Regions from separate parts of the Bradyrhizobium sp. Ken51 genome, predicted to be linked through region 3. Evidence: predicted binding sites of a transcription regulator. Region 3 holds the regulator's gene; each other region holds the start of a gene.
The links. Region 3 encodes PhoB, which activates phosphate uptake and scavenging genes when phosphate is short. Its sites were predicted from a motif close to TGTCATNNANCTGTCAT; they were not measured.

Region 1 (3,204 bases), on a different contig from region 3:
ATGATCGGCGCCGACTTGTGGATGATGCGGAAATCGTCCTTCTTCATCGCCGAGCCGTCGGCATTCTTCAGCATGCCCTTGGTCAGCATCTGCGCCAGCGTCGAATCGTCGTCGCTGGTCCACTGGTTGGCGGCAACGTCGACCGTGCCCTGCGCCAGCGCCAGGATCGCGTTCTCATGGCTGCCGGTGAAGACGACCTTGCTGAAATAGGTGTCGGCGTCCGCGATGCCCAACTTGTCGAGCTCGAAGCGCGGCACGTTGTTGCCGGAGGTCGAGTTCGGGTCGACGAGGCCGAGGTTCTTGCCCTTGAGCTGGTCGATGCTCTTGTAGGGGCTGCTCGCCTTGACGAAGAACGCCGAGTAATAACCAGTGGAGCCGTCGGCGTTGATGTCGTTGGCGAAGGCGTCGGTTTTGACGCCGGTGAGGCGGGCTCGGGCGAACGACGCCGAGCCGTAGCTCGCGATGTGGATGTTGCCGGCGCGCTGGCCTTCGATCACGGCCGCGTAGTCGTTGGCGATGCGCAGCGTGACCTTCACGCCCAGTTCCTTGGAGAGATAGTTCATGAACGGCGCCCAGCGCTCGGTCACGCCCGAGGCGTTTTCCGCCGGAATGACCGCGAAGGTCAGTTCGGGATATTTGGCCTTCCAGTCCTCGGCGGAGGCTGAAGTCGTGAACGCGAGCGCGGCGGCGCCGGCAAGAATCAATCTGCGAGTGATCATGATACCCTCTTCATCGGTTGGGGTCGGTTGACGCAAAACTGGTGACTGTTGATGCGGCGCGGCTCAGGCGGCGGCCGCCGTTCCAAGCGCTGGAATGCCCTCTCGCACCGGCGCAGGCGTGCTGCCCATGACATCGGCGGCTTCGAGATCGTAGAGCTCGCGCGCAACGTGCTCGGTCAACTCCGCCGGCGCGCCGTCGAACACCACGCGCCCCTGCGCCATGCCGATCAGGCGGTCGCAAAAGCTGCGCGCCAGGTCGAGCGAATGCAGATTGCAGAGCACGGTGATGCCGAAGTGCTTGTTGATGCGCAGTAGCGCATCCATCACGATCTTGGTGTTGCGCGGATCGAGCGAGGCAATCGGCTCGTCGGCGAGGATGATGTCGGGCTGCTGCACCAGCGCCCGGGCGATCGCGACGCGCTGCTGCTGGCCGCCGGAGAGCTGATCGGCGCGCTGGGCCGCGAGCGGGGCGATGTCGAACTGTTCGAGCGCGGACATCGCCAGCGCCTTATCCTGCTCGGGCCAGGTCTGCGACAGCGAGCGCCAGGCCGGCATCGTCGCAAGCCGTCCCATCAGGACGTTGGTGAGGACATCGAGCCGGCCGACCAGATTGAACTGCTGAAAGATCATCGCCGAGCGCGCCCGCCACTGCCGCAGCTCCTTGCCGCGCAGCGCCGTGACGTCGAGGCCGTCGAACAGGATGCGGCCCTGCGAAGGGGTCGCGAGACGGTTGATGGTCCGCAGCAGGGTCGACTTGCCGGCGCCGGACCGTCCGATCACGCCGACGAAACCGCCGGGAGAAACTTGAAACGAGGCATCGTCCACCGCGGCTTTCATGCCGAAGCGACACGTCAGACCTTCAACCACCAGCATGCAGGGCTCCAGAGTAGCTGGGACCCACCGCTAACGCCGGCGCTTGACACTTGTGTGACACGGACATTGCGGTGCGGCGATCCTACACACCTCATCCACACCTCATCCGCTGTCATCGTGTCGTCATGACATTGTCATCAAGCCACTCGAAGAGAAACGCCCGCCCACTCGTTCGGATAGCAACATGGCCGCCAAAGCTCTTTCGGTCCAGCCGACCATCGATCCCTCGGCGACGCTGCACGACACCAGGCTTGGGGCCTACACCGAGGTCGGCGCGCGCACGATGCTGCACGAGGTGACGATGGGCGATTACTCCTATGTCGTGAACGACGCCCAGATCACCTACACGACCATCGGAAAATTCTGCTCGATCGCGGCGATGACGCGAATCAATCCGGGCAATCACCCGATGCACCGCGCCACGCAGGCGCACTTCACCTATCGTTCGAGCGCCTACTTCGAAGGCGAGAGCGACGACACGGAATTCTTCGACTGGCGGCGCCAGCACCACGTCCATATCGGCCACGACGTCTGGATCGGCCATGGCGCGATCGTGCTGCCGGGCCGCAACATCGGCACCGGCGCGGTGATCGCGGCCGGCGCCATCGTCACCAGGGACGTTCCGGCCTACACCATCGTTGCCGGCAATCCGGCGCGCATCGTTCGGCGGCGGTTCTCGGAAGAGGTTGCGGGGCGGCTTGCGAGGCTCGCCTGGTGGGATTGGGATCACGACAAGTTGCGTGAAGCCCTGCCCAATTTCCGCAAGCTCGGGATTGAGGATTTCCTCACGGCATACGAAGCAGGGGCACCCTCTTCTGCCAGCAAACGAAGCGCGGTCGCGTGACAGACATATTCCTAGAGGGCGGGCGGGCCCTGATCGGCTCCGAGTTCGCCGAAACGTCGCTTCTCGTGTCCGGAACGGACATTGCAGAGATCGATGCCTCGCGCGGCCGGGCCCGGCTTGCGATCGACGCGCGCGATCTGCTGGTCCTGCCGGGCATCGTCGATCTGCATGGCGATGCCTTCGAGCGGCAGATGATGCCGCGCGCCGGGGTCGACTTTCCGATCGACGTGGCGCTCGCCGACAGCGACCGCCAGGCGATCAGCAACGGCATCACCACGGTGTTTCACGCCACGACCTGTTCGTGGGAGCCGGGCCTGCGCAGCGCCGACAATGCGCGCGGCCTGATGGAGGCGATCGAACGGCAGCGCCCGCAATTCGCCGCCGACACCCGCTTTCATCTGCGCCACGAGACCTACAATCTCGACGCCGAAACCGAGATCAGCCAGTGGCTCAGCGAGGGCCGCGTCGACCTGTTCGCCTTCAACGACCACATGGACGGCACGGTCGGGGACATGGCCAAGCCCCGCAAGCGCAATCGCATGGTGGAGCGCACCGGACTGTCGAGCGAGGAGTTCGACCGCCTCGTCGGGCGTGTGCTCTCCCGCGCCAGTGAAGTGCCGGCTTCCGTGTCACGGTTGGCCGCGGCGGCACGCGCCGCCGACGTGCGGATGCTCTCGCATGACGATGCGACGCCGGTGATGCGCCAGGGCTTTCGCGCCATGGGCGTGGCGATCGCAGAGTTTCCGATCAACGAGGAGACGGCGCGGG
Region 2 (3,204 bases), on a different contig from region 3:
ATGATCGACTTGACGCGAATGTTCTCAGACAATCCGGGAATGCCGGGTCGCAGGCAGCAGATACCGCGCACCACGAGCTCGACCTGCACGCCGGCCTGTGAGGCCTCGTAGAGCGCGTCGATGATGTCGGGGTCGACCAGCGCGTTCATCTTCATCCAGACCGCACCGGGCCGGCCGTGCCGCGCATGCGCGGTCTCGCCCTGGATGTGCTCGATGATGCGCTTGCGCAAGGTCAGCGGCGAGACCGCCATCTTTTCCAGGTCGCTCGGCGCGGCGTAGCCGGTGATGAAGTTGAACACGCGCGCGGCGTCGCGGCCGATGGTCGGATCCGAGGTGAAGTAGGAGAGGTCGGTGTAGATGCGCGCGGTCACCGGGTGGTAGTTGCCGGTGCCGGTGTGGACGTAGGTCGTGAGGCTTCCGCCCTCGCGCCGCACCACCATCGAGAGTTTCGCGTGCGTCTTCAATTCGAGGAAGCCGTAGACGACCTGCACGCCGGCGCGTTCGAGGTCGCGTGCCCAGCGGATGTTGGCCTCTTCGTCGAAGCGCGCCTTCAGCTCAATCAGCGCGGTGACCGATTTGCCGGCTTCGGCGGCTTCCACGAGCGCGCGCACGATCGGCGAGTTGCTGGAGGTGCGGTAGAGCGTCTGCTTGATGGCGACGACGTCGGGGTCGCGCGTCGCCTGCTGGAGAAACTGCACCACGACGTCGAAGGATTCGTAGGGGTGATGGACGACGAGATCCTTCTGCCGGATCGCGGCGAAGATGTCGCCGCCTTGCTCGCGCACGCGCTCGGGATGGCGCGGTACATAAGGGGTGAATTCCAGATCGGGCCGGTCGAGGCGGGTGAGCTGCGAGAGCTCGTTCATGGCGAGCACGCCGTCGACCAGGAATACCTCGTCGTCGGCGGTCGACAGCGCGTGCTGCACGAAGTTGCGCAGCTGCTCCGGCATCTTGGCGTCGATCTCGAGCCGGATCACCGAGCCGCGGCGGCGGCGCTTCAGCGCGGTCTCGAACAGGCGGACGAGATCCTCGGCCTCTTCCTCGATTTCGAGTTCGGAGTCGCGGATCACACGGAAGGCGCCCTGGCCGTGCAGATTGTAGCCGGGGAATAGGCGGTTGATGAACAGCGCAGTGGCCTGCTCCAGCGAGATCAGCCGGACGACCTTGCCGTCAGCCGGCAGACGGATGAAGCGGTCGATCTTGCCGGGCATGCGGATCAGCGCGTTCATCTGCTTGCCGTCGGCGGCGCGCGTGAGCTGGAGCGCGATGGTGAAGCCGAGGCTCGGAATGAACGGGAAGGGGTGGGCGGGGTCGATCGCGAGCGGGGTCAGCAGCGGGAACACGTTACTGAGGAAGTAGTCCTCAACCCAGGTTCGTTCCGCCTTGGTGACCTCCTTGCCCTCGACCAGCACGATGCCCTCGTCGGCGAGCGTGCCGCGCAGGTCGCGCCAGATTGCCTGTTGGTCCGAGGCAAGCTGCGAGACGGTTCGGTTGATGAGCGCGAGCTGCTCGGATGGCGTCAGGCCGTCGGGGCTGCGCTCGGCAATGCCCTCGCGGACCTGGGCCTTGATGCCGGCAACGCGGACCATGAAGAACTCGTCGAGGTTATTCGCCGAAATCGACAGGAATCGCACCCGCTCCAGCATGGGGTGGCTGGGATTGACCGATTCCTCCAGGACGCGGCGGTTGAAGTGCAGCCAGGAGAGCTCGCGATTGATGAACCGCTCGGGGTTCGATGCGATCGCAGGCGGGCCCTCGGCTTCCGGGGCTTTTTCTTTAACTTCAACAGCTTGCGCAGAATCCATCAGAAGTCGGTCCATCCAGTTCGCCCCAATTTGCGACTTACGCGCAAAACCCGCGGGAGCATGTGTTAGAGCGATGACGTTTCGATGACATTGATGTTCCGCCGTCCGGCCGCGTCAAGCCGCCTTGTCAGACATCCCGGAGCAGCTCGGCGGCCAAGGCCCGGGTGACGGGGCGGCCGAGGCGCAGGGCCTCGCTGTCCAGCAGGTCCACGGCCCGTCGGGCGGCGGCCGAGGACCGCTCCAGGCGCGTGGCGAGGTAGCTGACCACGCTCTCGTCCACCGCGAGCTGGCGGTCGGCGCAGAATTTGACGATCAGGCCGCGGAAGAGCTGGTCGTCAGGCGGCAGCAGCGAGATAACGGGGACGGCGCGGAGCCGCGAGCGCAGGTCGGGGAGCTCGATCTGGAGAGATGCGGGCACCTCGCGTCCGGTGAAGAGGACGTAGGCGCCGTCCTCGCGGGCCAGATTCATCAGATGGAACAGGGCGCGCTCGTCGAATTCCCCGGCCTTGGTATCCTCGACCACCAGCGCGCCGGTGGCGAGCGCAGCCGGGACGGCTTCGGCGGTCAGCCCATTCGCCGTGGTCGAGCGGGCGCCTGAGGCCTCGGCCCAGATCGCGGCGAGATGGCTCTTGCCGCTTCCTTCCGGGCCGGCCAGCCACATGATCCGGTTCGGCCATTCCGGCCAGGCGTCGATGAGGGCAAGACCGGCGGCATTGACGGGGCCTTCGAGGAAATTGTCCCGGCTCAGGCTCTCCGCGTGCGGAAGCGAAAACGCCAATTGTCGGGGATGAACGCGGCCTGGCACGCTTGCTTTGCTCCGTGCCGGCGGGCCGGCTTCGTTTCAAGAGATGCGACTTCATCGAGCGGGAGTTGGCCTTTTGCGGGGCCGCTTCCCAACTCATTTGGCCTCGATCGTGCTCATGTGCCGCAACCACTCGACGAGATAGAGCGACACGGAGGAAAGCGTGAAGACCGTGACGAGGCCCATCAGGATGATATCATAAGGACCGGCTTTGAAGCCGAAGGCGAGGGCGGCCAGCACCAGCGCCGCGAATGCCACCTGGGCCACAGTGTTGAGCTTGGATACCTTCGAGGGCTTCATCTCCACAGGGCGGTCGAACAGCCAAGATATGATCACGGCAGCGACGATCATGATATCGCGCGAGACCACCAAGATGACGATCCAGCGCGGAATCGCGCCCCAGATGCCCAAGGCCATGTAGATCGAGACCAGCAGCGCCTTGTCGGCGAGCGGGTCGAGCAGGGCGCCGAGCTCGCTGGTCATGTTGAAGCGCTTGGCAAGGAAGCCGTCGACCGCGTCGCTGATACCGGCGATCAGGAAGACGGCGAACGCCACCTCCATTTGGCTCGACACGATGGCCCAGACGATGATCGGGAC
Region 3 (3,204 bases):
AGTCTTGCGGTGCCGATTTTGCGGGATTTCACCACGGAACATGTGGAAGCGAGTCGGCGGACTCTTGCGCGGGAGTCACGCCATATTGTAGCGTTTGGATTGTCAGATACGACATCTCGTGCAGTGGTTCTGATCTCTAAGTCCTTATGTACCGGCGTAAACGTTCGGGCGTTCTAGTCACGCCCGGCGAGCCTTAAGGGATTCTGGCGGCACGGGTTTTTGAAGGCTTAGGCATTCGCTGCGAGGCCCCAGGATGGCTGGCGCGCAGCGAGGGAAAGGGTGCAATGACGGTTTTGACCTGGTCCGATGATCGCGTCGAGCAGCTGAAAAAGCTCTGGGAGGCCGGACTTTCGGCCAGCCAGATCGCGGCGGAGCTCGGCAATGTGACCCGCAATGCCGTGATCGGCAAAGTGCACAGGCTCGGCCTTTCGGGCCGCGCCAAGAGCCCGTCATCGGCAGCGCCCCGGCCGCGCAAGGCGCGCCCCGCGCAGCACATGATGCGGGTGAGCCGCCCGATCTCGCGCGGCAACACCGCGCTGGCGCAGGCCTTCGAGGTCGAGGCTGAGCCGGATCCGGTCACCTACGACAACGTGGTGCCGATGAGCCAGAGGCTGTCGCTGCTGGAATTGAACGAGGCGACCTGCCACTGGCCGGTCGGCGATCCCTCGAGCCCGGACTTCTTCTTCTGCGGTGGCCGGGCGCTGTCCGGCCTGCCCTATTGCGCCCAGCACTCGCGCGTTGCCTACCAGCCGGCGTCCGATCGGCGCCGCGCACCGGTGAAGCCGGGTCCGCGGTAAGTCAGTTTCGATTTCAGGATCGAGCCGTGACGCGATGACGGCTCAAAAATAATGAATGTCGTCCCGGCGAAGGCCGGGACCCATACTCCGAGCACGTAGTTGTTGTGCGAAAGGGTAACTCCGAGTCTTCGCCAAACCGCGCCCTGTGGTTATGGATCCCGGCCTTCGCCGGGACGACATCGGAGATTGTGGCGGCAGCGCTAGATCACCTGCCAACATCACACCGCAAAATCTCCTACACCTGCTCCGCCTTGGCAAACCGATCATCCAGCGCGTAGCCGGCGCCGCGGACGGTGCGGATCGGGTCCTGCTCGCGGCCGAGGTTGAGCAGCTTGCGCAGGCGGCCGATATGTACGTCGACGGTCCGCTCGTCGATATAGATGTCGCGGCCCCAGACGCTGTCGAGCAATTGCTCGCGCGAGAACACCCGGCCCGGATGCTCCAGGAAGAACTCCAGCAGGCGATATTCGGTCGGACCGAGATCGATCGGCCGACCCGAGCGCGCCACGCGGCGCTTGTCGCGGTCGAGCTCAATGTCGCCAAAAGCAAGTACGGTGGCGAGCCGCTCGGGGCTCGCGCGCCGCAGCAGGCCTTTCACGCGCGCCAGCAGCTCCGGCACCGAGAACGGCTTGACGATGTAATCGTCGGCGCCGGTCGCAAGACCCCGCACCCGCTCGCTCTCCTCGCCGCGCGCGGTGAGCATGATGATCGGGAGCTGCTTGGTCTCGGGACGGGTGCGAAGCCGCCGGCACAATTCGATGCCTGACAGGCCCGGCAGCATCCAGTCGAGCACGATCAGATCGGGGATGTGCTCCTTGAGGCGGGTGTCGGCGTCGTCGCCGCGCATCACCGTCTCGACGTCATAGCCATCGCCTTCGAGGTTGTAGCGGAGAAGCTCGGTCAGAGCTTCCTCGTCCTCAACCACCATAATGCGTGCGCCCATCGGGTCGTCGCTCCTTAAGTCTTCAGGTGTTCGGTACCGTGTTGGCGAAGGTCGTCATGTCGCCCTTCGGCCGCTTGTCGGTGATCGCCTGGCCCTCGATCATGTAGAACACGGTCTCGGCGATGTTGGTGGCGTGGTCGCCGATCCGCTCGATGTTCTTGGCGCAGAACATCAGGTGAATACAGAACGAGATATTGCGCGGATCCTCCATCATGTAGGTGAGGAGCTCGCGGAACAGCGAGGTGCAGATGGCGTCGACCTCCTCGTCGCCCTTCCACACCGCCATCGCCGCCGGGAGATCATGCGCGGCATAGGCGTCCAGCACCGACTTGACCTGCTGCTGCACGAGGTCGGTCATGTGCTCGAGGCCGCGGAACAGCTTGAGCGGATGGAAGTCCGTCTCCAGCGCGGCGACGCGCTTGCCCATGTTCTTGGCGAGGTCGCCGATGCGCTCGAGATCGGTCGCGACGCGCATGGCGCCGACGATCTCGCGCAAATCGACCGCCATCGGCTGACGGCGGGCGATGGTGAGCACCGCACGCTCCTCGATGCGCTTCTGCAGCGCGTCCAGCTCGGTGTCGATGGCGACGACACGCTGGCCGAGCGGGACGTCGCGGCGGATCAGCGCGTCGACGGACTCGACGATCATGCGCTCGGCGATGCCACCCATCTCGGCGACCAGGCGGGTGAGTTCCTGGAGGTCGGTATCGAAGGCCTTTGCGGTATGTTCAGAACCCATGTCGCGTCTCCTAGCCGAACCGGCCGGTGATGTAATCCTGCGTGCGCCGGTCGGTCGGCGACGTGAAGATCTTGCTGGTGTCGTCGAACTCGATCAGCTCGCCGAGATACATGAAGGCGGTCTTGTCGGAGACGCGCGCCGCCTGCTGCATGTTGTGAGTGACGATCGCGATCGTGTAATCCTCGGATAGCTCCTGGATCAGCTCCTCGACCTTGGCGGTCGAGATCGGGTCGAGCGCCGAGCAGGGTTCGTCGAACAAGATCACCTCGGGCCTCACCGCGACGGTGCGGGCGATGCAGAGGCGCTGCTGCTGGCCGCCGGAGAGCGACAGGCCGGAGGCGTTGAGCTTGTCCTTGACCTCGTTCCACAGCGCGCCGCCGCGCAGCGCCTTTTCGACGCGGCCGTCCATCTCGGACTTCGAGATCTTCTCATAGAGACGGATGCCGAACGCGATGTTCTCGTAGATCGTCATCGGGAACGGCGTCGGCTTCTGGAACACCATACCGACGCGGGCGCGCAGCAAATTGAGGTCCAGCTTGCCGTCCAGGATGTTGGTCTGATCGAGCATGAGCTGACCGGTGGCGCGCTGGCCGGGATAGAGGTCGTACATCCGGTTGAAGATGCGCAGCAGGGTCGACTTGCCGCAGCCCGACGGACCGATGAACGCCGTGACGCGGTTGGCGCCGAGCGTCAGGTTGATGTTCTTCAGCGCGTGGTGCTCGCCG

Region 1: the regulator PhoB is predicted to act here: its motif matches at 1,714-1,730, upstream of phnC (phosphonate ABC transporter ATP-binding protein).
Region 2: the regulator PhoB is predicted to act here: its motif matches at 1,879-1,895, upstream of AC0L27_RS05160 (RNA degradosome polyphosphate kinase).

The regions. Positions count from the first base shown of each region.
Region 1 is NZ_JBVVPB010000033.1:30,374-33,577, forward strand. It holds gene phnD (phosphonate ABC transporter substrate-binding protein) at 1-719, opposite strand, end outside; gene phnC (phosphonate ABC transporter ATP-binding protein) at 783-1,592, opposite strand; gene AC0L27_RS34475 (LbetaH domain-containing protein) at 1,777-2,436, shown strand; gene AC0L27_RS34480 (alpha-D-ribose 1-methylphosphonate 5-triphosphate diphosphatase) at 2,433-3,204, shown strand, end outside.
Region 2 is NZ_JBVVPB010000002.1:324,473-327,676, reverse strand. It holds gene AC0L27_RS05160 (RNA degradosome polyphosphate kinase) at 1-1,805, opposite strand, end outside; gene AC0L27_RS05155 (P-loop NTPase family protein) at 1,933-2,610, opposite strand; gene AC0L27_RS05150 (CDP-alcohol phosphatidyltransferase family protein) at 2,704-3,204, opposite strand, start outside.
Region 3 is NZ_JBVVPB010000023.1:95,188-98,391, forward strand. It holds gene AC0L27_RS30255 (GcrA family cell cycle regulator) at 285-797, shown strand; gene phoB (phosphate regulon transcriptional regulator PhoB) at 1,033-1,740, opposite strand; gene phoU (phosphate signaling complex protein PhoU) at 1,763-2,479, opposite strand; gene pstB (phosphate ABC transporter ATP-binding protein PstB) at 2,490-3,204, opposite strand, start outside.